Regions from separate parts of the Janthinobacterium sp. YR213 genome, predicted to be linked through region 3. Evidence: predicted binding sites of a transcription regulator. Region 3 holds the regulator's gene; each other region holds the start of a gene.
The links. Region 3 encodes FNR, which switches genes on or off when oxygen is low (the NO sensors DNR and NnrR bind a similar motif). Its sites were predicted from a motif close to TTGATNNNNATCAA; they were not measured.
Positions count from the first base shown of each region.

Region 1 (7,089 bases), on a different contig from region 3:
TCCTCGGTTTCACGGATGTGCTGCTGGACTCGCCACTGGCGCCCGAGCAGCGGCGCCACCTCGATACCGTGCGCCAGTCCGGCCGCTCACTATTGCGCCTGCTCAACGAAGTGCTCGATACGGCCAAGCTGGACAAGGGTGCCATGGCGCTGGAATTGCGCGACTACAGCCTGCTGGCGCTGGTCGATGAACTGGCCTCCACGTATGGCATCCATGCGCGCGCCAAGGGCTTGCGCATGGAGGTGCAGTACGACCCGCAACTGCCGGCCGTGCTGCATGGCGACGAATTGCGCATGCGGCAAGTGCTGGGCAACCTGCTCGACAACGCCATCAAGTTCACGCCCGGCGGCGCCGTCAGCCTGGCGGCGCGCTTCGAGGAGGGCCAGCTGCACCTGCTGGTGCAGGACAGCGGCATCGGCATCCCCGCGGAACGGCGCGACGCCATCTTTGAACCGTTCGTGCAAGCGGACGCCTCGACCACGCGGCGCTTTGGCGGCACGGGCCTGGGCACCACCATCAGCCGGCAACTGGTGACCCTGATGCAGGGGCGCATCTGGGCCGATGCCGCCTTGCCGCACGGCAGCGTGTTCCACGTCATGCTGCCCTTGCTGCCGGCACGCCAGGCGGCGCTGCCCGCCAGCGAACGCCGCAGCGTGCGCCTGCCGCCCCTGCGCGTGCTGGCCGCCGACGACGTGCCGCAAAACCTGGAACTGCTGAGCTTACTATTGGGCAAGCGCGGACATACGGTGGTGACGGCCGGCGATGGCGCGCAAGCCTTGCAGCTGGCGCAGCAGGACGACTTCGACATTCTGCTGCTGGACTTGCAGATGCCGCGCATGGATGGCCTGGCCGCCACGCAAGCCATCCGTGCCGCCGCCCTGCGCGATGGCCGCCCGCGCGTGCCCGTGATCGCCATGACGGCCAGCGTGCTCGATGCGCACCGCAAGGCGGCGCGGGCGGCCGGCATGGACGGTTTCGCCACCAAGCCCGTCGAGTGGCAGGCGCTGTCGCAGGAAATCGCCCGCGTGCTGGGCCTGGCGGCAGAAGCGGGCGACGATGGCGGCGAACCGGCGGCGCCCGCTGGCGGACGGGTGCTGCACCACGCGGGCGCACTGCAGCGCTGGGCCGGCAACGACAGTGCCTACCACGCGGCGCTGGCCCGTTTCGCACGCGAGCATCCCCGCTTGCCGCCTGCCCTGCTGGCCGCCATCGAGGCCCGCGATCACGCGGCGCTCTTGCCGCAGAGTCACCAGCTGCGCGGCGTGGCAGCCAATCTCGGCCTGGAGCAGCTGGCCGCCAGCCTGGCGGCGCTGGAGCAGTGCTGCGCCAGCCCCGGCTCCGCCACGGCCCAGCAGCTCGACGAGACCCTGGGCGCCCTGCTGACGCAATGGCCGGCGGCCGTGGCCGCCATCGCCCGGCTGGCGCCGACTGCATTGCCGGCGGCAACGGCGGCTGCCTTCGACGCGCCCGCCGCCCGGCAAGCGGCCAGCTCCCTGCTGCACGCCTTGCGGCGCGGCGAACTCGATGACGCGGCGCAAGCACAGTTGCAGCACGCCATGGGCGCGCAAGCGGACGCGCTGGCGCCGCTGCGGCATGCCATCGACGATTTCGATTTCCCTCTGGCACAGTCGCTCCTGCACGACTTGCTGCACGCCTTCGCACCGGAGTCCCCATGAATGCACCAGCCAGGCCCGTGATTCTGGTCGTCGACGACGAGGCGGCCAATTTGCAATTGCTGCGCCAGATATTGCAGAACGACTACGCGCTGCTGTTCGCCAAGGATGGCGCGCGGGCACTGGAACTGGCGCAGCAGGAACGCCCGGCCCTGATCCTGCTCGACGTGATGATGCCCGGCATGAGCGGCCACGACGCCTGCCGCCAGCTGAAAGCCGCGCCACTGACGGCCGCCATTCCCGTCATTTTCGTCACGGCCCTGAACGACATGCGCGACGAACTCAGTGGTTTTGAAGCGGGCGCCGTCGATTACATCACCAAGCCGCTCAGTCCCGCCATCGTGCGCGCCCGCGTGCGCACGCACCTGTCGCTGGTCCGCATCGACGAGCTGAAGGAAACGCGGCTGCAGATCGTCCAGCGCCTGGGCCTGGCAGCCGAATACAAGGACAATGAAACGGGCCTGCACGTGATCCGCATGAGCCATTACGCGCGCCTGCTGGGCGTGGCCGCCGGCATGGACGAGGCCGCCGCTGACGACCTGCTGCACGCGGCGCCCATGCACGACGTGGGCAAGATCGGCATCCCCGACCGCATCCTGCAAAAGCCGGGCAAGCTCGACGCGGATGAATGGGCCATCATGCAGACGCACGCGCGCATCGGCGGCGACATCATCGGCGAACATGCGCAAGGCGGCATGCTGGCGCTGGCGCGCGCCATCGCCCTGTCGCACCATGAAAAATGGGATGGCAGCGGCTACCCGAACGGCTTGGCGGGCGAAGCGATTCCCCTGGCGGGGCGCATCGTCGCCGTGGCCGACGTCTTCGACGCGCTGACCTCGGTGCGCCCGTACAAGCGCGCGTGGTCGGTGCTGGACGCCGTGGGCTATCTGCAAGCGCAACAAGGCAGCCATTTCGATGCGCGGCTGGTCGAGCTGTTTGTGCAGGAACTGCCCGCCATCGACGCCATCCGGCTGCGCTGGGCAGAGAAAGAGGAACACCACGCGCCCGCTTGAAGAATGAACTCCCGCCACGGCCAGCGTTGTTGCGTCACACAGGGAAGTGCCGGACAGATGGCGCCGGCGCCGATGCAGACCACTGGAAAGGCAAGGAGTTCAATACCATTATGGCTGGCGACGGGCCAAACATTTTGATGCACATCAAATGGATCAGCATTTCCTGGCTGTGGGCTTGCGGATGGCCATGGCCCGTGTTTTTTTGACCCACATCAAGCCCAGCATAAGAAAACCGCCCGCCAGCAAGGCAATGCTGGACTTGCCCGTGTTGCCGTTCTAGCCTTGTTGCCATCCTGACTAGCGAATGACAACATGGCCTATAAATCCATCCTCGTCCACGCCGACCTGTCGCGCCATGCGCCGCAGCGCATCGCCATCGCGGCACGGCTGGCGCACGCGCACCAGGCGCACCTGATCGGCGCCGCCATGACGGGCCTGTCGCGCTTTTACGTGGAAAACAACCGCGGCATGCGCGGCAGCGCCGTGGCGGCGCAGATCAACGCCCTGCATGGGCAGGCGGAACAGGCCCTCGACCAGTTTGAAACGCTGGCGCGCCAGGCCGGCACCGTCTCGCTGGAACGGCGCCTGATCGAAGACGATGAGGATGGCGGCATGGCCGTCAGCGCCCGCTACAGCGACTTGACGGTGCTGAGCCAGCACGACGACAGCGAAGCGCTGCCCGGCGCCATGAGCGACCTGGTGCCCTACGTGATGCTGAACGCGGCCCGTCCCGTGCTGATCGTGCCGCGCAGCGGCAAGTTCACGCAGATCGACAACACCGTCGTGGTGGCCTGGGATGGCAGCATGGAAGCGACGCGCGCCATCGGCCACGCCCTGCCCCTCTTGCGCACGGCGCGCCTGGTGGTGCTGGCCCTGCTGCACCCGCCGGCCGGCCATGCACAGCCGGCCCGCCATCCGGGCGCCGACATCGCCGCCTACCTGAGCCGCCATGGCGTGCCCGTCGAAGTGCGTCCAGCCATCGCCACGGGCGACATCGGCGCGGCGCTGCTGGCCATGGCCGCCGAAGTGCATGCGGACCTGCTGGTGATGGGCGGCTACGGCCACGCGCGCTTCCGCGAAATTTTACTCGGCGGCGTGACGGAAACGATCTTGCGCCAGATGACCTTGCCGGTGCTGATGGCGCACTGAGACCAAGCGCGCTCCATGTCGTTGCACAATGGATATACTTGCCTGTCTATCCATATCAAAGCAATGTACATGAACCAACAACTCGTCAATTGGGGCAATAGCCTGGCGCCATTCGGCGGCGAACTGCTGTGGACCGCCCTGCCGTGGATGCTGCTGTGCAGCGCGGCCGGCTTCGTGCTGGCGCTCGGCATCTGCTACCAGCTGGCCAGAAAATGCCTGCTGGTGCGCCGTCCCCGCGCCTGGCATGTGGCCGCCAAGCTCAGCTATGTGCTGATCCTGCTCGCGCTGCCGCTCCTCGGTGCCGGCTTTGGCGCCGTGCACAGCGTGCACCGCGTGGTCAACCAGGCCCTCGAGCGCGACTTGCAGCCCGTGGTCGAAGCACAGATGCCGGCGCTGCGCGTCTACCTGGAACAGCAGGTCAAGCTGATCGCCCCGGGCCAGCCCATCAGCGTGCGCAGCCTGCTGGAACCATTCGTGCAAGGCATGTATTACCAGCCCACATCCAGCAGCTACTGGGAACGCAGCAAGGCGCGCTGGATCAATGAATTCATTCTGCGCCGCGGCAGCGTGCTGCTGACGCAGGTGCTGCAGGAACAGCTGATCGCCAGGGTCGGCCTGCTCGGCGAAGCGCTCAAGGGCGCCAACTTCCGTGGCCAGGCGACGGGCGAACTGGCCGCGCTGGGCACCGATCTGGCCGTGCGCCTGACCACCGACGTGGCGCGCCATGCCGACTTCAGCAAACTCGACAAGTCAGTGCCGATGATTTTCATCGACGCCATCAAACGGCAAGCCGGCGCCTATTTCAATTCGCTCAAGATCACGCTGGGCCTGTTCGCGCTGGCGGCGCTGCTGCTGGTATGGGGCGAGATCATGCTGTACCGCCATTACTACCTGCGCCGCCATCCGCCCGCCGCCGCCCTGCCCGTGCCGCCCATGTAAAAAAAGCCGCGCCTCCTTGCGGATGGCGCGGCTTTCAGGCGGCAGCTAAAAGCTTAGGCTTTGCGTTGCGCTACCGCGTCAACGACGCACAAGGCCGTCATGTTGACGATGCGGCGCACGGTGGCCGATGGCGTCAGGATGTGCACGGGCTTGGCGCAGCCGAGCAGGATCGGACCCACGGCGATGCCGTTGCCGGCCGCCGTCTTCACCAGGTTGTAGGCGATGTTGGCCGATTCGATGTTCGGCATGACGAGCAGGTTGGCGTCGTTCTTCAGTGCCGAATTGGGCATGATTTTTTGACGCAGCTTGCTGTCGAGGGCCGTATCGCCGTGCATTTCGCCGTCGATTTCCAGGTCCGGCGCGCGCTCTTTGATGATGGCCAGGGCGGCGCGCATCTTTTGCGCCGAAGCGCTGTCGCTGGAACCGAAGTTCGAGTGCGACAGCAGGGCCGCGCGTGGCGACAGGCCGAAACGGGTCATCTCTTCGGCGGCCATGATGGTGATCTCGGCCAATTGCTCGGCGTCCGGGTTTTCATTGACGTGCGTGTCGACCATCACCAGCTGGCGTTCCGGCATGATCAGGACGTTCATGGCGGCATACACGTTGCTGCCGGCGCGCTTGCCCAGCACCTGGTCGATGTATTTCAGGTGCAGCTGGGTGGTGCCGAAGGTACCGCAGATCATGCCGTCGGCGTCGCCCTTGTGGATCATCATCGAACCGATCAGGGTGTGGCGGCGGCGCATTTCCAGCTTCGCGTATTCCTCGGTGACGCCCTTGCGGCTCGTCATCGCGTAATACGTGTTCCAGTAATCGCGATAGCGCTCGTCGAAGTCCGGGTTGATGACGTCGAAGTCGACGCCCTGCTTCAGGCGCAGGCCGAACTTCTGGATGCGCGCTTCGAGCACGGGAGGACGGCCGACCAGGATAGGACGCGCCAGTTTTTCATCGACCACCACTTGCACGGCGCGCAGCACGCGCTCTTCTTCGCCTTCGGCGTAGACGATGCGTTTGAGTTCGGCCGGCGTGGATTTGGCCATCAGGAACAGCGGCTTCATGAAGGTGCCGCTGCGGTAGACAAATTGCTGCAGGCTGTCCGCGTACGCTTGCAAGTCCTTGATCGGACGCGTGGCAACGCCGGAATCCTCGGCCGCCTTGGCCACCGCTGGCGCGATCTTGATCAGCAAGCGCGGATCGAACGGCATCGGGATCAGGTATTCAGGACCGAACGACAGGTTGCTGATGCCGTAGGTGGTAGCGACGATGTCCGACTGCTCGGCATGCGCCAGGTCGGCGATCGCGTGCACGACGGCGATTTCCATTTCGCGCGTGATCGTCGTCGCGCCGCAATCGAGGGCGCCGCGGAAGATGTACGGGAAGCACAGCACGTTGTTGACCTGGTTAGGATAGTCCGAACGGCCCGTGGCGATGATGGCGTCGCTGCGCACGGCCTTGACTTCTTCCGGCAGGATTTCCGGGTTCGGGTTGGCCAGCGCCAGGATCAATGGATTCGGCGCCATCTTGCGCACCATGTCCTGTTTCAGCACCCCGCCGGCGGAGACGCCGAGGAAAATGTCGGCATCCGGGATGATCTCGCCCAGGGTGCGCAGCGGCGTATCTTGCGCGAAGCGTTCCTTGTCCGGGTCCATCAGTTCCGTGCGGCCCTTGTAGACGACGCCGGCCAGGTCGGTGACGTAGATATTTTTCAGCGGGAAGCCCAGATCGACGATCAGGTCCAGGCAGGCCAGCGCCGCGGCGCCCGCGCCCGACACGACCAGTTTGCAGTCTTCGATTTTCTTGCCGACGGCTTTCAAGCCGTTCAGGATGGCCGCGCCGACGATGATGGCGGTGCCGTGCTGGTCGTCATGGAAGACGGGAATCTTCATGCGGTCGCGCAGCTGGCGCTCGATGTAGAAGCACTCGGGGGCCTTGATGTCTTCCAGGTTCACGCCGCCGAAGGTCGGTTCCAGCGAAGCGATGATATCGACCAGCTTGTCCGGGTCCATCTCGTTGATTTCGATGTCGAAGACGTCGATGCCGGCGAATTTCTTGAACAGCACGCCCTTGCCTTCCATCACCGGCTTGGCGGCCAGCGGGCCGATATTGCCCAGTCCCAGCACGGCCGTGCCGTTGGTGATGACGGCCACCAGGTTGCCGCGCGCCGTATATTTATAGGCATTCGCCGGATCGATGACGATTTCTTCGCACGGTGCCGCCACGCCTGGCGAGTAGGCCAGTGCCAGGTCGCGCTGATTGGTCAGTTGTTTGGTCGGCGTCACGCTGATTTTGCCGGGGCGCGGGCACTCGTGATACTCGAG
Region 1 covers NZ_FNDA01000002.1:304,604-311,692, reverse strand. The annotation lists gene BLT98_RS10610 (MHYT domain-containing protein) at 1-1,676, shown strand, start outside; gene BLT98_RS10605 (response regulator) at 1,673-2,686, shown strand; gene BLT98_RS10600 (universal stress protein) at 2,999-3,835, shown strand; gene BLT98_RS10595 (hypothetical protein) at 3,905-4,774, shown strand; gene BLT98_RS10590 (NADP-dependent malic enzyme) at 4,828-7,089, opposite strand, start outside.
Region 1: a site for FNR is predicted at 2,821-2,834, ahead of BLT98_RS10600 (universal stress protein). Genes of this name have one in related genera too.

Region 2 (7,089 bases), on a different contig from region 3:
GTCGCCCGACGGGTGGCCGAGGAGTATCAAAATGCGCTTGGGTGTCGTCTTGGTCATGATGCAGGCTGTCCGTTAAAGAAGAGCTTGCATGCTAAAGCCTGCCCCTGAGGGCAGAGTCAAGCGGCCTCTTGCAGACGCTGCTGCGCCAGGCAGTCGCGGATTTCCGTGTCGATGTCGGCCAGTTGCGCATCGAGCTGGCGCAGGCGGGCGATATCCTGCCGCACCTGTGCGCGCTTGGCGGCGATGTGCTGCGACAGGACGGCCCAGTCGGTATCGTCGCCGGCCAGGATGGGCAGCAGTTCGGCCAGGCGGAAGCCCAGGGCCTGCGCCTGGCGTATCAGCCTCACTTGCGCCAGGTCTTGCTGCGTGTAGACGCGGTAGGCGCCCGAGCGGCGCACATCGCCCAGCAAGCCCAGTGCTTCATAGTGGCGCAAGGCCTTGGGCGAGGTGCCCGCCAGGCGGGCGATTTCTCCGATGTACATGCTGGTCCTTTATTAAGCTGAGCTGCGGCGCACGCAGTGTAGCGCAGGTGGCTTGCCAGGCGCTACGCTGCGCGATGCCTCAGGACGGTTTGCGCGGCGGGACTTTCTTCGCCGTGCACTCGGCGCAGGTGCCGTACAGCGACAGCGCGTGCTCGTGCAGCACGAAGCCCCGCTCGGCGGCGATCTCGTTCTGGCGCAGTTCAATGCCTTCGTCGACGAATTCATCGACCTTGCCGCAGCCTGTGCAGACCAGGTGGTCGTGGTGCTGGCCTTCGTTCAGTTCGAACACGGCGTGGCCCGATTCGAAGTGCCGGCGAAACAAAATGCCCGCTTCGGCAAACTGCATCAGCACGCGGTAGATGGTGGCCAGGCCCACGTCGATTTTTTCGGCCAGCAAGAGTTTGTAGACATCGTCCGCACTCAGGTGCTTGATCGTGCCTTCTTGAAACAGCTGCAGAATCCGCAAGCGGGGGATGGTTACTTTCAAGCCCGATTCACGCAGTTCCCTCAATATATCCATGTCTCCCATTCCTTTTTGTAGTCGCTTGAGCGAGGTAGTGCATTATATCGCAAATGATAATCATTACTATTCTCATTTGTATTGTGCGGAGTGGAAATATTATGCTGGCTAGCCGGCCGGCAGACCAGTGACATCGGCGCAAGCGTCGATTGCGTTGCACGCATCTTGCGTTGCAATTGCAAAACCAACGGTGATATCGCTACACTGTGCAGCAAGGAATAACAATGGGGCAGGAAGATGGACCGATTTGATGCGATGCGCATTTTTACCCGCATCGTCGAACTGCGCAGTTTCACCCAGGCGGCGCATGACCTCGGCTACCCGAAGGCGACCGTCACGCATGCGATCAAGCAGCTTGAAGCGCGGCTGCGCGTGCGCCTGCTGCAGCGGACCACGCGGCAAGTGACGCCCACGCCCGATGGCGAGGCGTATTACCAGCGTTGCGTGCGCCTGCTGGCGGACCTGGAAGAAACGGAAGCCGTGTTCAGTTCGGCGGCCCAGCAGCCGGTCGGCAAGCTGCGCATCGACCTGCACGCGACCCTGGCCATGCATTTCGTCATGCCCGTGCTGGACCAGTTCTGCGCCCGCTATCCGCTGATCGAACTGGAAATCGGCATGGGCGACCGCCTCGTCGACCTGGTGCGCGAAGGCGTCGATTGCGTGCTGCGCGTGGGCGAGCTGGGCGATTCGTCCATGGTGGCGCGCCGCGTGGCGCTGCTGGAGCAGGTGACGTGCGCCAGCCCCGCCTACCTGGCCGCGCACGGCACGCCGGAGACTCTGGCGCAACTGGATGGCCACCGCGCCGTCAATTTCTTTTCCGCCCAGACGGGCAAGGTCTGGCCCTTCGATTTCAAGGCGGACGGCCAGCGGCACAGCGTGGCCTTGCCGGGCACCGTGTCCGTCAACAGTGCGGACGCATACCACGCCTGTTGCCGCGCGGGCATGGGCTTGATCCAGGCGCCCCGCTACCATCTGGAGCGGGCGCTGGCGGCCGGCGACCTGGTGGAAGTGCTGCGCGACTTGCGTCCCGACCCGCTGCCCGTGTCCGTGCTGTATCCCCACCACCGGCAATTGTCGCCCCGTGTGCGCGTGTTTGCCGACTGGGTCGCCAGCCTGTTTGACGGCGTGCATTGATACGTATGCGTGCGCTGCGCTGCCGCATTTTCTTGACCTGGGCAAAGGAAAAAATCCCTCTGATGATGCCATCTAGCACTATTTGATGTGGATCAAAGTTTTTGTTGCACTGCACTCTTAGACTTCGCAGCGTTACTTAACGACATTAACGACAGAGGGAAATAAAATGAAAAAGTCCGCAACTGCAGCAGCAATCGTCCTGGCCGCCATCGGCGCATTCGCCGGCAACGCAATGGCACAGGAAAGCCCATGGCTGGTCCGTGCGCGCGCCGTGCATATCGATCCGGCCAACAAATCTGCTCCCGTTGGTGGCGTCGGCGCATCCGACCTGATTCACGTCAGCAGCAAGACGATTCCTGAAATCGATATTTCCTACTTCTTCACGCCAAATATCGCTGCCGAGCTGATCCTGACGTATCCGCAAAAGCATGACGTCACCTTGTCCGGCACGAAGATCGGCAGCTTCAAGCATTTGCCGCCGACCCTGTCGCTGCAATACCACTTCATGCCTGAAAAACAGTTCAGCCCTTACGTGGGTGCGGGCGTGAACTACACGAATATCTCGGACGTGAAATTGCTGAACGGTGCCGGCCGCCTGGAACATGACAGCTGGGGCTTCTCGCTGCAAGCCGGTGTCGACTACAAACTGGACAAAAACTGGTCCTTGAACTTCGACATCAAGAAAGTGCAGATCCGCAGCGACGTATTGGCCGGTGGCGCCAAGATCAGCGAGGTCAAGGTGGATCCACTCCTGATCGGCGTCGGTGTGGGTTACCGTTTCTAAGCATGGCATGACGGCGTCCACGCGGCGCGGGCAATAAAAAAACGGCCAGGTGTGAACCTGGCCGTTTTTTTGCGTGCAGCGCTTTGCTTTATTTTTTCAGCGTCTTTTCCAGCGCCAGCTGGTAGTCCGTCTTCTCGTAGCCGGCCAGGTATTTGTTGGTCGCGTCGAGGAAGGCGCGCGAGCGGTAGGCCGCTTCCAGGTCCTTGACCCATGGCTTGGCCTTGTCGGCCGTGCGGATGGCGACCAGGTTGATGTAGCTGTCCGAGATCTTTTCCACGGAGAGGGCCGACGTCAGCTTCATGCCGGCGGCCAGGGCGAAGTTACCGTTGACGAAAGCGTAGTCGGCGTCGGCCAGCGAACGTGGCAGCTGCGCCGCTTCCAGCGGCACCAGTTTCAGCTTCTTCGGGTTTTCCAGCACGTCGCGCTCGGAAGCGCGCAGCGGATCGACGTTCGGTTTGAGCTTGATCCAGCCCATCTTGGCCAGCATCACCAGCGCGCGCGCCTGGTTGGTCGGATCGTTCGGCATGGTGATGGTGGAGCCGTTCTTCACGTCGGCCAAGGACTTTTGCTTGCCGCCGTACAGGCCGATCGGCATGGTCGGCACGGTGATCAACGAGCTCAGTGGCAGCTTGTTATCGGTGGCGAACTTGGTCAGATAGACGATGTGCTGGAACACGTTGGCGTCCAGCGAACCTTCGGCCAGCGCGTAGTTCGGCTGCACGTAGTCGTTGAATTCCACGATCTTGACCTTGTAGCCCTGTTTTTCCAGGATAGGCTTGATGCCCAGCTTCAGCTGGTCCGAATACGGGCCGGAGCTGGTGCCGATGACGAGTTCTTTCGGGTCCTTGGCGTGGGCGGCGGTGGCGAAGGCCAGGCTGGCGGCGGCCAGGAGCAGGTTGCGGCGAATATGGTTCATGCTTTTCCTTGTACTGAAATACTGAATATGAATTAACGTTTGTCGAGGCGCTTGGCGATGCGCGTGCCGGCGAACTGGATGGTTTGCACCAGCACGATCAGGATGGCCACGGTGGCGACCATGATGTCCGTCTCGAAGCGGTAGTAGCCGTAGCGGATGGCCAGGTCGCCGATACCGCCGCCGCCCACCACGCCGGCCACGGCCGAATACGACAGGAAGCTGATCGACAGCACGGTCAGGGCCAGCACGAGGCCGGAGCGCGCTTCCACCAGCAGCACGCGGAAGATGATCTGCATTTCCGACGCGCCCATGGCGTGCGCCGCCTCGATCACGCCGCGCGGCACTTCGCGCAGGTTCTGTTCCACCAGGCGCGCCAGGTAGGGAATGGCGGCGAACGATAGCGGCACGCTGGCCGCCAGCGGACCGATCGAGGTGCCGGCGATGATGCGCGTAAACGGTGTCAGGGCGACCAGCAGGATGATGAACGGGAAGCTGCGCACGGTGTTCACCAGCCAGCCCAGGATCGTCGACAGCGGACGGTTTTCCAGCGACTGGCCTTCCGAGACGAGAAACAGCAGGATGCCCAGCGGGCCGCCGATCAGGATGGCGGCGGTCAGGCCGATGCCCAGCATGGTCATGGTCTGGCCCAGCGCCACCCAGATTTCCGGCAGCAGGTTGATGACGTTATTGATCGATTCTTCAAACATGTGTTGCATCCTTCCATGCGGTGGCTTCAAACGCCTCGGTGCCGTAATAAGCCAGCTCGCGTCCCAGCGCCGTCTTGCGCGGGGTGGCCGTGTCGCTCAAATCGAATTGTTCGGCGATGGCGCCGTTTTCCACGACAGCCACGCGGTTGCAGATGGCGCCCAGCACCGACAGCTCATGGCTGACGATGACGATGGTCACTCCCAGGCGCGCATTGATGTCGCGCAGGGTGTCGAGCAGGGCGCGCGTGGTTTCCGCGTCCAGCGCGGACGTCGGCTCGTCGCACAGCAGCACGTCCGGGTGGCTGGCCAGGGCGCGGGCAATGGCCACGCGCTGTTTCTGCCCGCCGGACAATTGTGCCGGATAGCTGTGCAGCTTGTCGGACAGGCCCACCAGCGCCAGACATTCCTCGACGCGGGCGGCGATCTGCTCGCCCTTGGTCGTGCCATGGATTTTCAGTGGGAAGGCGACGTTGTCGAACACGCTGGCGTTTTGCAGCAGGTTGAATTGCTGGAAAATCATGCCGATGTTCTGGCGCGCGTCGCGCAATTCGCTCTTGCCCAGGCGTGTCAATTCGCGCCCGGCCACGGTAATGGTGCCGCTGTCGGGGCGCTCGAGCAGGTTAATCAGGCGCAGCAAGGTCGATTTGCCGGCGCCGCTCTTGCCGATCAGGCCGAAAATATCACCGGGATAGACTTCCAGCGTGACCGATTTGACCGCGTGGAATTGTTCGCCTTTGGGTAGCGCGAAGGTCTTGTTTGCGCCATCGATGCGAATCACCGGCGTACGGTGTGGTGTGGTCATGCAGTGTTTCCTTTTTTATTGGACCGTGACAGGCTTGCTTGCAGGGGCCAAATCGCCCAGCCTGCCACGTCGGTTGCGTAGTATACCTCCGATCGTGTTATTACTCCTACGACAGAATCTTGCTTTGAATATGCAAATAATGTCTATATGGGTGTTTGGCGAGAGTAAAAGCGGTTTTTGTGCGATCAGCCAATGGAAAATTCGACGGGAATCGATAATTCCAGCGGGTCCGGCCGTTCCTTGGGGATGCGCGGCAATGGCGCGGCCCGTTGCAAAGTATCGAGCGCGGCCTGATCCAGCGCCGCGGAACCGGAGCTGCGCTCGACCGCGGCGGCCAGCACCTGGCCATCGCGGTCGATGCGGCAGCGCAGATACACCACGCCCTGTTCCTGCTTGGCGCGCGACGCCGTCGGGTAGCGGCGGAAGCGCTCCATGCGCGCCAAAACCTTGCCTTCCCAGCTCGATACGCCGCTGCGCAGCTCCTGCGGCGCGGGCGGCAGGGCGGGCGAGGGCGGCGCCGCCGCGATGGACGGCGCCGCCGCCGGTGCCGGTGTCACGGGGGCATGCCGCACCTCGGCAACGGCCGCGATGCTCTCGGCTTGCGGCTGCATGGGGGCGGCATCCGGCTGCGGCAGTACCAATTGTTGGATTGCTGGCGCTGCCTTTTTTGCAATGGCGGCGGATGGCGCGGCGGCGGCGCTGACCCGTTCAGCAAGATTCTGCTCCAAAGGCCGGGGCGGGGCGGCGGCCGGCAGGAACAGCAGCATGGCCGGTTGCGCGGAGTCGGGCGCGATGGCCAGCACGGGCGCTGCCGGCGCGCGGTGGTACAGCGCCCATCCCAGCAGGGCGCCATGCATGGCGAAGACGGCGGCTATCGTCAGCGGACGGCGCCAGTCGGTCGGCGGCGTCTTGTCGGCGGCCGCCGTCGGCGCCGGCCCTTCCGGGCGGCGCAGCAGATAGATGAGGACGGCGATTTCCATCGCGCCCACCATGGCGATCACCCACCAGGGCGGATGGCCGAGGCACATGGCGACAAAGCCGATGGCCATGCCCAGGCAGGCCATGGCCTTGCCGCGCCGCGACACGGCGCGGTGTTCGCGCCACTGCCGCAGGGGCGCGCCGAAGCGGGGGTGATGCAGCAGCCAGTGCTCCAGGCGCGGCGAGGCGCGGCTGAAGCAGGCCAGCGCCAGGATCAGGAAGATCGTCGTCGGCATGACGGGCAGCAGGGCGCCGATCACGCCCAGCGCCACCATCAGCATGCCGGCGGCCGTCCACGCCCAGCGGCGCAGGCGTGCCGTGTGCGCTTCCGCGCCGGCCTGGATGACTGGCTCTTCCATCAGGCGCAGGCCTCCACGTGGCCGTGCATGCGCAGGAACGCGGCGCGCGCGCCGTCGATCATGCGCGCTTCACCCGCCTCATCGAGGATGGCCGTATCGAGCACGGAGGTAAATTCGCGCCAGTGCCGCGCGCGTCCGTCAGGATGGCCGGCCAGGTGGCGCGCGCCGTGATGCTCGTCCAGGCCGATCTTGCCGGCCAGTTTATACAGGATGGCCGCGCCCAGCTTCGAGCCTTCGCTCACATACAGCCAGCCCAGCGCCGTGGCCAGGTCCAGCTGCGCGTCGAACGGCGGCGTGGCCGCATCGGACGGCAGCGCGGTGTCCAGGTCGCGCAGGTCGGCGGCGATGCTGGCGTAGCGGCGGCGCTGTTCCAGGTCCGGCAGCAGGGCCGCCAGCTGCGCGTTGTC
Region 2 covers NZ_FNDA01000001.1:1,373,175-1,380,263, reverse strand. The annotation lists gene BLT98_RS06045 (NAD(P)H-dependent oxidoreductase) at 1-57, opposite strand, end outside; gene BLT98_RS06040 (MerR family transcriptional regulator) at 117-482, opposite strand; gene fur (ferric iron uptake transcriptional regulator) at 562-1,002, opposite strand; gene BLT98_RS06030 (LysR family transcriptional regulator) at 1,240-2,136, shown strand; gene BLT98_RS06025 (OmpW/AlkL family protein) at 2,303-2,920, shown strand; gene BLT98_RS06020 (MetQ/NlpA family ABC transporter substrate-binding protein) at 3,009-3,836, opposite strand; gene BLT98_RS06015 (methionine ABC transporter permease) at 3,869-4,543, opposite strand; gene BLT98_RS06010 (methionine ABC transporter ATP-binding protein) at 4,536-5,345, opposite strand; gene BLT98_RS29665 (energy transducer TonB family protein) at 5,531-5,956, opposite strand; partial or broken gene BLT98_RS29465 (YbaN family protein) at 6,272-6,682, opposite strand; gene BLT98_RS06000 (biliverdin-producing heme oxygenase) at 6,682-7,089, opposite strand, start outside.
Region 2: a site for FNR is predicted at 2,219-2,232, ahead of BLT98_RS06025 (OmpW/AlkL family protein). Genes of this name have one in related genera too.

Region 3 (7,089 bases):
CAAGACCTGGCTGTACGGCGGCAGCGCCGATACCATCATGGAAACCGTACGCAAGGGACGCAGCAACACCATGCCGGCCTTCAGCGATTTCCTCGGCGAATCCAAGGTACACGTGCTGTCGGCGTATGTCTGGAGCCTGTCGAATCCGCAGGCACCCGCAAAGTAAAAATGGAACCTCAAGTCATCAAGATGTATGCGGCCCGCGAGCAAATCTACCCTCGCGAGGCCAAAGGACGCTACGCTACCTGGCGATGGGTATGCGTATGGCTTACCCAGCTGGCGTTCTACGGCTTGCCGTGGTTGACCTGGAATGGCAGGCAAGCCCTGCTGTTCGATTTGACCACGCGCAAGTTCTACATTTTCGGCGTCGTGCTGTGGCCCCAGGATTTCATCTATCTGGCGGCCCTGCTGATCATCTGTGCGTATTTGTTATTCCTCGTCACGGCCATTGCCGGGCGGGTGTGGTGCGGGTTCTCCTGCCCGCAAACGGTATACACGGAAATTTTCCTGTGGGTCGAACGCCGCATCGAGGGCACGCGCAGCGCGCGCATGGCCCTCGACAAGCAGGGCCCCTCCGTGCGCAAGGCCTTCAAGAAGACCGCCAAGCACCTGGTATGGGGCGCCATCGCCCTGTGGACGGGCTTTACCTTTGTCGGCTACTTCACGCCGATCAAGGAACTGGCGCAGTCGGTGACCACCCTCAATTTCGGTCCCTGGGAATGGTTCTGGGTCTTGTTCTACAGCCTGGCAACCTACGGCAACGCGGGCTGGCTGCGCGAGCAGGTGTGCAAATACATGTGCCCCTACGCGCGCTTCCAGAGCGCCATGTTCGACCAGGACACGCTGATCATCACCTACGATGCCAAGCGCGGCGAACCGCGTGGCGCCATGAGCAAGAAGGCCGGCAACAACGACAAGCTGGGCGATTGCATCGACTGTACCCTGTGCGTGCAGGTGTGTCCGACCGGCATCGATATCCGCAACGGCCTGCAGTATGAATGCATCGGCTGCGCCGCCTGCGTCGATGCCTGCAACAGCGTGATGGACAAGGTCGAGCGGCCGCGTGGCCTGATACGCTACAGCACCGACCATGCGATGGAAAACAACTTCAATTCGAAGCAGATACGCCAGCGCGCCATGCGCCCGCGCGTCTTGATCTACACTTCCATCCTGGCCCTGATCATCATCGCCGTGTGTACCTCGCTGGCCCTGCGCACGCCCCTGAAAATGGACGTGATCCGCGACCGCGGTTCGATGGGACGCGAAGTGGAAGACGGCATGATCGAAAACGTCTACCGCCTGCAGATCATGAATACGTCCGAGCAAAGCCAGCATTTTAAAATCAGCGCTTCCGGCTTGCCGGGCCTGACCTTGCTGACGCGCGAAGAAGTGACCTTGCAGCCGACGGAAACGCTGGGCTGGCCGATCCGCCTGCGCGTGCCGCACGGCGTCGGCGAGAAGGGCTCGAACAAGATTGCGATCGAATTGCAATCGCTGGACGATCCATCGCTGCATGTGCGCGAAAGCGCGGTATTCATCGTGCCACGTTAACAAGGAAAGGCGGACGGGGACCGGGTGCCCTCGCCGCCGCCACGAAGTTGCAGGAAGGCCGGTCCCCATGCGGGGACTGGCTGATTAAACAGGAGAAACAGCATGTCCGACAGTCTGAAACTGCAAGCCCCCGTTGCACCGTGGTACAAGCATCGCTGGCCATGGCTGCTGATGATCGGTCCCGGCCTGTCCGTGGTCGTCGGCAGCTTCATGGGCTATATCGCGTTTACGCAGCCCGATGCGCTGGTGGTGGGCGATTATTACAAGCAGGGCAAGGCAATCAACCAGGATTTGAAGCGCGACACGATCGCCAGCGACCTGGCCATGGATACGCGCCTGTCATATGACGTGGCTGCAGCGCGCCTCAGTGGTTCCGTGCACAGCTTCGGCAAGGCCTATCAGGCGCCGCTGCAGCTGCACCTGGCGCATGCGACCCTGCCGGAAAAGGATATCAAGCTGCTGGTGCAGCCCGATGCGGCCGGCAATTTTTCCGTAGCACTGCCGATGCTCGAGCGCAGCCGCTGGCAAGTGCTGGTGGAAAACGACAAACGCGAGTGGCGCCTGTCCGGCATCTGGACCTGGCCCCTGCAACGCAGCATCGCGCTGCACGCGGATGAAGAGCTTTAACGTACAGCGCCGGGAAAACCGTCGCGAGCGGCAGTGATTTGTGGTTGAGAAGCGCAGCTGTGCTATGCACGGGGGCGCCGAGCCAGCGAGCATCGCAGGCCGCAAAGCGCGACGCGCAGCAGGTTTTGACGGTGCTGTTACTTGCAGGTGTCCGTGCCGGCCGTAATCGCTTTCAACTTGGCCGGCTGCAGGATTTCGATCTCGCGGTTCGAGACGCGCAGCCAGCCTTCCTTCTTGAATTTCGACAATAAGCGGCTGACGCTTTCGATGGTCAGGCCCAGATAGTTGCCGATTTCCTCGCGCGACATGCGCAGCTGGAAATTGCTGCCCGAATAGCCACGTGCTTCATAGCGCGACGCCAGGTTGACGATGAAGGCGGCAAAACGCTGGGTCGCCTGCATATTGCCCAGCAATAGCATGACGCTTTGCTCGCGCGTGATTTCCTGGCTCATCATGCGGTGGAAATGACGCAGCAGGGTCGGCATATTGCCCAGCAATTGTTCCAGGCTGGAAAACGGAATTTCACACACTTCGCTGTCTTCCAGCGCCACGGCATTACAGTGGTGGCGGTCGGCGCTGATGGCGTCCATGCCCAGCAGTTCACCGGCCATCTGGAAACCCGTCACCTGCTCTTCGCCACCCGGATTGATCTGGTAGGTCTTGAAGTGCCCCAGGCGGATCGCGTACAGGTTCTGGAACGAGTCGCCGATGCGGAACAGCGAGGCCCCGCGCACGATCTTGCGGCGGCGGCCGATGATCTGGTCCAGCCTATCCATGTCGCCCACATCAAGGCCCATCGGCAGGCACAATTGATGCATGCTGCAGGTCGAGCATCGTGCACGCAACGCCTCCACGTTCACGGTGGGCAAGGTGGGAGTGAGTAGCGCTTCAGTCATGTCGGTACCTTTTAGAAAATGCAACAACAAGTTTACTGCATACAGCTGCATACAGGGTTGCCGTATGCCAATTTCACCGTAAATTCGGCGAATAAACGACGTCCAGCCTTTAATTATATGGCAACATCGTCAAAAGCCCATACGGGGCGGGCAATTTGCGCGGCGGCGCTTGCCAAGCTGGGGTATTGATAGGAAAATTCCTGACAGCATTATCTGCCGCCTGTGCCGCCCGGCACTGAAAAGGAAATCATGAAGCCTCTCGGCATTAAAGCAAAAGTCGCGCTGGCCACCAGCCTGACCTCGATCGCCATGATCGCGCTGGTCACCATGATCCAGGTGCAGCACATGCGCGACGACTTCACCCGAGTACTGCTGAGCCAGCAGTCATCCCTGATCAGCCGCACCGCTGCCGAGCTCGACGACAAGCTGGGCATGCTGCTGCAGATTGTCACCCTGACGGCCAGGCAGCAGCCGCCGGAACTGATCGCCCAGCCCGCCAAACTGCGCGAATACTATGCGCGCCGCTCGATGCTGGTGCTGTTCGACGACGTGCTGGTGCTCGATGCGCATGGCGCCATCGTGGCCGACATGCCGGAAGTGGCGGGGCGCGCCGGCATCAACGTCGCCGAGCGCGAGTATTTCCAGACCGTCCTGCGCACGCGCCAGCCCATGATTACCGAGCCGATGCTGGGCAAGTCGAGCGGCATGCCCATCGTGCAGATGGTGGCGCCCGTGCTGGCCGCCGATGGCCAGGTGGCCGGCGTGGTGATCGGCGTGCTGCGCCTGTACAAGGACAATCTGCTGGGCCGCCTGCGCTCGGAAAAGATCGGCAAGAGCGGCTATTACTTCATCCTCACGCGCGGCGCCGTGCCGCGCTATGTGCTGCACCCCGATACCAGCCGTTTGCTGCAGCCACGCAAGCCGAACGCCAACCTGACGACCACCCAACTGCTGAAGGAGGATGGCGAAGGCAGCATGGTCAGCACCAACAGCCGCGGCATCACGGCCGTCAACAGCTTCAAGCGCCTGAAATCCGTGAACTGGCTGCTGGCCGCCTCGCTGCCCGTCGAGGATGCCTTCGAACCGTTCGATGGCGTACTGTACCGGCTGGTGCTGTGGAGCATCCTCGCTTCGCTGCTGGCCGCCTTTGTTCTGGGCTTGGTCACCGTGCGCCTGCTGTCGCCGCTGGTGCGCCTGCGCGACACCCTGCTGGCCCTGCGCACCAGCGGCAGCCGTTTCACCCCCGTGCCGGTACAGCAGCGCGACGAGATCGGCGAACTGACGGAAGCGTTCAACGGCCTGATGAGCGAACGCGACCGCCTGCAGCAGGAACTCGAAGCGCGCGCGGCGGAGCTGGAGCAGGAACGCGACCGGGCCGAGGCGGCCAACCGTGCCAAGAGCGATTTCGTGGCCAACATGAGCCATGAAATCCGCACGCCCCTCAATGCCGTGCTGGGCATGGTGTATTTGCTGGGCAATACCAGGCTCGACACGGAACAGCGCAAGTACCTGACCATGGTCAGAGTGGCGGGCCAGTCGCTGCTGGGCATCCTCAACGATGTACTCGACTATTCGAAGATCGAGGCGCGCCGCATGGAATTGTCACCCGTCGAATTCGACCTCGACGAAGTCATGAATACCCTGGCCACGACGATGACGATGAATGCGGGCGAAAAGGAACTGGAACTGGCCATCGCCGTCGAGCCCGACGTGCCGCGGCGCCTCGTGGGCGACGCCCAGCGCCTGCAGCAAATTCTCGTCAACCTGGCCGGCAACGCCATCAAGTTTACCGAGAGCGGCGAAGTGGTGGTGGCCGTCAGCCTGGCCGAGAGCGAAAACGGGCGCGCCTGGCTGCGCTTCGAAGTGCGCGACACGGGCATCGGCATGACGGAACTGCAGCAACAGCAGCTGTTTGCCGCGTTTTCACAGGGCGACCAGAGCATCACGCGGCGCTTCGGCGGCACGGGCCTGGGCCTGGCCATCAGCAAGCAGCTGATCCACATGATGGGCGGCGACATCGCCGTCGCCAGCAGCGAAGGCAAGGGCAGCCGCTTCTGGTTCAGCGTGCCCTTCGAGATGCTGGCGCAGCCGGCCGAAACGCGGCGCACGCCGGCCCTGGGCCAGCTGCGCCTGCTGGTGGCCGACGACAACCGCACGACGCGCGAACTGATCGTCAAGCTGATCGAGGCGTGGGGCTGGCTGGCCGACGAAGTGGACTCCGGCTTTGCCGCAATCGAACTGTACCGCGAACGCCTGGCGCAGCAGCAGCCGTATGATGTGGTGCTGGCCGACTGGCACATGCCCGTGATGGACGGACTGGCCACGGCCAAGGCCATCCGCCAGGCGGCCAGCGGCCAGCGCCAGCCCATCGTGGTGATGGTCAACGCCTTCGCCCGCAACCACCTGGAGGAAATCTCCAGTGCGGCCGAGGCCGATGTCGTGCTGATGAAGCCGATCACGGGCTCCAGCCTGTTCGATGCCCTGCACCAGGCGCTGATCGCCAAGAATGACGGCGGCGAGCAGCGCATCCTGCACCAGCCGCTGGGCACGGAACTGGCCGGCGTGCATTTCCTGCTGGTGGAAGACAATCATTTGAACCAGGCCGTGGCGCGCGGCATCCTCGAACACATGGGCGCCACCCTGGACGTGGTGGGCGACGGCTTGCAAGCCGTGGAACGGCTGCGCACGGAAGCGCTGCGCTACGACATCGTGCTGATGGACATGCAGATGCCCGTCATGGACGGTTTCAGCGCCACCCACATCATCCGCACGGAACTGCGCCTGAACCTGCCCGTGATCGCCATGACGGCCGGCGTGCTGGCGTCCGAGCGCGAGCGCTGCATGACGGCCGGCATCAGCGACTTCATCGCCAAGCCCGTGGTGGTGGAAGAGATGATGGAGGTCATCCTGCGCCACCTGCCCAAGCGTCCGCAAGTACAGGCGGCCGAGCCGGTACGCGTCGCCGATGAAGAAGTGTTTTCCATGGCGCCGCTGATGCGCGTGATGGGACGCGACGCGAAGGGGCGCGGCGTGCTGCGGCGCATGGTGGAAGACGCGTTGAACAAGGGCATGACGCCCGTGCGCGACGCCGAAACAGCATTGCAGGCAGGCCGCCACAGCGACGTGGCGCGCATCCTGCACGGCGTGCGCGGCTCCGTGGGCACCCTGGGCACGAAACGCCTGATCCGCGCCGCGTTCGCCACAGAGGAAGCCATCGACGCGGGCCGCCTGGACGAGGTGCCGGCGCTGCTGGCGCACACGGCGCAGGAACTGGAGCAGGCGCTGGCGGCGGCGACGGATTGGTTGTCGCGGTTGAAGGATTAAGCTCGTTTGAACCCAAGAGATAAAGGCCGGGGTCGTACCCTCAGGGTACGCCCCCAGTCCTTGCTTTGGGTTTAGGCGGGCACGCCCAGAATCACGCTGGATGCCTTGAAAATCGCCGTCACGCTGCTGCCGATGGCGATGCCCAGGTCGGTGCTGCTCTGGTTGGTGATGATGGCCGCAATCGTGCCGCCGCGCGGCAAGTCCAGCACCACTTCCGTGTTGACGGCGCCCGTCTGCACCCGCGTGACGGTGCCGGCCAGCTGGTTGCGCGCGGAAAAGCGCGCGCCTTCGCTGTCCGCCACAAGGATGATGGACGAGGCCTTGATCAGCGCAAACGCTTCCGCGCCCGGCACCAGGCCCAGGCTTGCGCTGCTGCCTTGCGTGACGATGGCGACGATCTGCTGGCCGCCGGGCAATTCCAGGGTGACTTCGTCGTTGACGGCGCCCTGTTTCAGTTCGGCCACCTTGCCCAGGAATTGATTGCGTGCCGTGGTTTTCATGGCCATTCTCCGTATGAGTAAAAGATCGTCGGCGATGCCTTCCGCCTGGCTGCCCAGCTGGCGCAGGTAGCGGGCATGCTCACGCTCGATGATGCGGAAATTGTCGACCAGCTGGCGCCCCCGCTGCGTCAGCCGCGTGCCGCCGCCGCCCTTGCCGCCCGTCAGGCGCTCGACCAGCGGCTCGCCGGCCA
Region 3 covers NZ_FNDA01000003.1:768,027-775,115, reverse strand. The annotation lists gene ccoP (cytochrome-c oxidase, cbb3-type subunit III) at 1-166, shown strand, start outside; gene ccoG (cytochrome c oxidase accessory protein CcoG) at 169-1,551, shown strand; gene BLT98_RS17400 (FixH family protein) at 1,654-2,178, shown strand; gene fnr (fumarate/nitrate reduction transcriptional regulator Fnr) at 2,316-3,074, opposite strand; gene BLT98_RS17390 (response regulator) at 3,324-6,398, shown strand; gene BLT98_RS17385 (TOBE domain-containing protein) at 6,470-7,089, opposite strand, start outside.